Regions from separate parts of the Streptomyces sp. NPDC002690 genome, predicted to be linked through region 1. Evidence: riboswitches for the same ligand, from Rfam matches in the RefSeq annotation. Region 1 holds a riboswitch; the other holds the start of a gene.
What was found. A riboswitch is a leader RNA that binds a small molecule or an ion and turns the genes downstream of it on or off. The one in region 1 is predicted to bind S-adenosylmethionine.
Positions count from the first base shown of each region.

Region 2: another riboswitch for S-adenosylmethionine. It lies ahead of thrC (threonine synthase); the one in region 1 lies ahead of ACWD3D_RS14120 (aminotransferase class V-fold PLP-dependent enzyme).

Region 1 covers NZ_JBSFVR010000087.1:21,379-23,762, forward strand. The annotation lists gene qcrB (cytochrome bc1 complex cytochrome b subunit) at 1-58, shown strand, start outside; gene trpD (anthranilate phosphoribosyltransferase) at 185-1,249, shown strand; SAM riboswitch class IV at 1,331-1,448, shown strand; gene ACWD3D_RS14120 (aminotransferase class V-fold PLP-dependent enzyme) at 1,622-2,384, shown strand, end outside.
Region 2 covers NZ_JBSFVR010000007.1:42,646-45,029, reverse strand. The annotation lists gene ACWD3D_RS02105 (MoaD/ThiS family protein) at 1-186, opposite strand, end outside; gene thrC (threonine synthase) at 216-1,505, opposite strand; SAM riboswitch class I at 1,524-1,651, opposite strand; gene ACWD3D_RS02095 (glucosyl-3-phosphoglycerate synthase) at 1,806-2,384, shown strand, end outside.

The DNA of each region.
Region 1 (2,384 bases):
CGCCAAGCCCACCGCCGAGGAGTACAAGGAGATCACCAGCGGCCACGGTCACCACTGATCGCCTGAACTGATCGCCACAGCCGAGAGCCCCGTCCATTCGCCGGACGGGGCTCTTCGCCGTTCCCGGGCCCCGATAGGGTGGAGCGGCACCCCCCTTTCCGGCTGTGGATTCTTGGAGCGGACCATGAACGTGGCGACCCCGAACGGCGGCGACAGCGCGGCGGACCGTTCCTGGTCCGGCGTACTGACGCCCCTGCTGCGCGGCGAGGACCTCGGTGCGGACGACACCGCCTGGGCCATGGACCGGATCATGAGCGGGGACGCCACCGACGCGCAGATCGCGGGCTTCGCCATCGCGCTGCGCGCCAAGGGCGAGACGGTCGCCGAGGTGAGCGGCCTGGTACGCGCGATGTACGAGCACGCCCGCACCATCGAGGTGCCCGGCCCCTCGGTCGACATCGTCGGCACCGGCGGCGACCTCGCGAAGACGGTCAACATCTCCACGATGTCCGCGATCGTGATCGCCGGCACGGGGGCCAAGGTCGTCAAGCACGGCAACCGGTCCGCCTCCTCGGCCAGCGGCGCCTCCGACGTCCTGGAGAAGCTCGGCGTCAACCTGGAGCTGACCCCGCAGCGGGTCGCCGAGGTGGCCGCCGAGGCGGGCATCACCTTCTGCTTCGCGGTGAGGTTCCACCCGGCCCTGCGGTACGCGGCCAAGGCCCGCAAGGAGCTGGGCACCCAGACCACCTTCAACATCCTCGGCCCGCTCACCAATCCGGCCCACGTCCGCGCCCAGGCCGTGGGGGTCGCCGACCTGAGGATGGCGCCCATCGTGGCCGGCGTCCTCGCCGAGCGCGGCAACTCCGCGCTCGTCTTCCGCGGCGACGACGGGCTCGACGAGCTGACCACCACCGCGACCTCCCGGGTCTGGGTGGTCCGGGACGGCGAGGTGCGCGAGCAGGCGTTCGACCCGCGCCACGTCGGGCTGGAGCTGGTTCCGGTGGAGGCGCTGCGCGGCGCCGACCCCTCGTACAACGCGGACGTCGCCCGCCGGGTGCTGGACGGCGAGAAGGGCGCGGTGCGCGAGGCCGTGCTGCTGAACACGGCGGCGGCGCTGGTGGCGCTCGACCCGGGCGAGGGCACCCTCACCGAGCAGATCGGCGCCAAGATCGCCGTCGCCGCCGAGTCCATCGACTCCGGGTCGGCGCACCGTGCGCTGGAGCGCTGGGTGGCGGCCAGCAACGCCTGACGCGCACGAGCTCAAAGGGGCGCGGTCCGCGATGCGGACCGCGCCCTTGCGTTCACCGGCACCTGTGGCAAGATGCTGGCAGGTCATGAGTGACAGCGACTACGGCCCCGGCCCGCTGTCCGGCAACCCTCCGTCCGTGGCGGGGTGCCCCGGGTGAAGACCAGGCCGTAGGCAGCGAGGTCTGCGGCAAGCGCGGGCCCCTCGGCATCCTTGAATGCCAACCCCCGGGGTCCTGGTCCCTAGGGAGCCTCTTGTGAGCAAGCGAATGCGATAGGGCGCAACGCCCTTCTCCGCACCCCTTCATCTCTTCGCACCGTGCTGCCGCGTACCCGCCGGCACGGTGAATTCGCCTGCACGATCCGGGAGTTCGTCATGTCCGTGTCTTCTGCTGCCCTCAACACCTCCGACTCTTCCGCCGACTTCGACGCGGACGTCGCCCCGCTGCCGGTTCTCGGCAAGGACGTCACCGTCCCGCTCGTCACCGGCGGCGAGGTCACCTACGCGGCACTCGACTACGCGGCCAGCGCCCCTGCCCTCCAGCGGGTCTGGGACGACGTGGCGGCCTACGCGCCGTACTACGGCAGCGTCCACCGCGGCGCCGGCTACCTCTCGCAGCTCTCCACCGACCTCTTCGAGAACAGCCGCGCCACCGTCGCCGAGTTCCTCGGCTGCCGCCCCGGCGACCAGGTGATCTTCACCCGCTCGACCACCGACTCCCTCAACCTGCTCGCGGCCGTGATCCCGGCCGGCTGCGAGGTGTTCGTGTTCGAGACCGAGCACCACGCCTCGCTGCTGCCCTGGCGGGACGCCCGGGTCACCTACCTCAACGCGCCGCGCACCCCGCGGCAGGCCGTCGAGACCCTGGAGCGCGCACTCGCCGACCGTGACCCCTACGGCCCGGCCCTCGTCTGCGTCACCGGCGCCTCCAACGTCACCGGCGAGCTGTGGCCGGTCAAGGAGTTGGCCGCCGCCGCCCACGCGCACGGTGCCCGCATCGTGCTGGACGCCGCCCAGCTCGCCCCGCACCACCCGGTGGACATCGCCGCGCTCGACGTCGACTGGGTCGCCTTCTCCGGTCACAAGCTCTACGCCCCCTTCGGCTCCGGCGTCCTCGCCGGCCGCGCCGACTGGCTCC
Region 2 (2,384 bases), on a different contig from region 1:
GTTGACGTACACGTTGACGAAGCGGCGCAGCTTGCCCTGGTCGTCCAGGACGCGCGCGGCGATGCCCGGGTGGTCCTTCTCCAGGGACTCGATGACCTCGGAGAGGACGGTGCCCTCGGCCGAGACCTCGGCCTGGCCGCCGGTGTACGTGCGCAGGATGGTGGGGATGCGGACCTTGACGCTCATGGGGATTGCCTTCCTCGGTTCTGGGGTGGTCAGTGCGCCGCGAGGCCCGCGTCGCGGAACGCGTCCAGGCTCGGGCGGATGGTCGCCGTCAGACCGGTGGTCGGGGAGACCGCGTCCAGGGTCTTCAGGCCGTCGCCGGTGTTCAGGACGACGGTGGTCAGCGTCGGGTCGAGCAGACCGGCCTCGATCAGCTTCCGCGTCACGCCGACGGTCACGCCGCCCGCGGTCTCCGCGAAGATGCCCTCGGTGCGGGCGAGGAGCTTGATGGCGTCCACGACCTGCTCGTCGTCGACGTCCTCCACCGCGCCGCCGGTGCGGCGGGCGATGTCCAGGACGTACGGGCCGTCGGCCGGGTTGCCGATCGCGAGCGACTTGGCGATCGTGTTCGGCTTCTGCGGGCGGACCACGTCGTGACCGGCCTTGAAGGCGGTGGAGACCGGGGAACAGCCCTCGGCCTGGGCGCCGAAGATCTTGTACGGCTTGTCCTCGACGAGACCGAGCTTGATCAGCTCCTGGAGGCCCTTGTCGATCTTGGTGAGCTGGGAGCCGGACGCGATCGGGATGACCAGCTGGTCGGGCAGCTGCCAGCCGAGCTGCTCGCAGATCTCGTACGCGAGCGTCTTCGAGCCCTCGCCGTAGTACGGGCGGAGGTTGACGTTGACGAAGCCCCAGCCCTCACCCAGCGGGTCGCCGATCAGCTCGGAGCAGAAGCGGTTGACGTCGTCGTAGTTGCCGTCGATGCCGATCAGCTCGCCGCCGTACACGGCGGCCATGACGACCTTGCCCTCTTCCAGGTCGTGCGGGATGAACACGCAGGAGCGGAAGCCGGCCCGCGCGGCGGCGGCACCGACCGCGCCGGCGAGGTTGCCGGTGGAGGAGCAGGAGAGGGTGGTGAAGCCGAAGGCGCGGGCGGCCTCGACGGCGATGGCGACGACGCGGTCCTTGAAGGAGTGCGTCGGGTTGCCCGAGTCGTCCTTGACGTACAGGGCACCGGTGACACCCAGTTCGCGGGCGAGGTTGTCGGCCTTGACCAGCTTGGTGAAGCCGGGGTTGATGTTGGGCTTGTCGGCGACATCGGCGGGGACCGGCAGCAGCGGCGCGTAGCGCCAGATGTTGTTCGGACCGGCTTCGATGCGCTTCTTCAGCTCTTCCGGGGAGCCGCTCGGCAGGTCGTACGCCACTTCGAGCGGCCCGAAACAGGACGCGCAGGCGAAAATGGGGCCGAGGGGGAAGCGTTCGCCGCACTCGCGGCAGGAAAGCGCGGTGGCGGGACCGAGATCCACGGTTCCGGACGTCGCTTCGGCGATCTGAACAGCCATGATGGCGGAGGCCCTTTCTCCTCATCTTCCTTGCGACGCATTTCGCCGCAAGACGGAATTGGCACCTTCCCCACCGTGGCCTCGCGGCCGGCGGGAGGGTTGCCGGGACTTCAACGGGCCGTTCCCTCAGTCCCTCTGGATGAGCGCTATGGCACTGGACCGTTCGATCCAGGCGTTTGTCCGCCCTCCGACCCCGACATGCGAAGGCAGTGAGCGTTGTTCAAGACTGTAACCGAAGCACCCGAAGGTTGAGGTAGTCGTCCGAACCGCGAGATGGATCACAAACAGGGAGTAGCGCCCGTGCTGGAAGAGGTCGACAGCTGGCTGACCCACCGTTCCTGGTCAGCCTCCGACCGCCCGCTGGACCGTCTCCTGGCCGCCCGGGACCGGGACCCGCGGGGCTCCTCGGTGAGCGTCGTACTGCCCGCGCTGAACGAGGAGGCGACGGTCGGCGAGATCGTGCGCGTCATCCGCCGCGAGCTGATGGAGAAGGTCCCGCTGGTCGACGAGCTCGTGGTGATCGACTCCGGCTCCACCGACGCCACCTCCGCCGTCGCCCGCGCGGCCGGAGCCCGGGTGGTGCACCGCGACGAGATCCTCCCCCGGATACCCGCCGTGCCCGGCAAGGGCGAGGTCCTCTGGCGGTCGCTCTTCGTGACCACCGGCGAGATCGTCTGTTTCGTGGACGCCGACCTCAAGGACTTCTCCGCCGACTTCGTCTCCGGCACCATCGGCCCACTGCTCACCGACCCGGGCATCCAGTTCGTCAAGGCGATGTACGACCGGCCGCTGGAGGACGGGCACGCCCCCGCCGGCACTCCCGCACAGGGCGGCCGTGTCACTGAGCTGGTCGCACGCCCGCTGCTCAATCTGCACTGG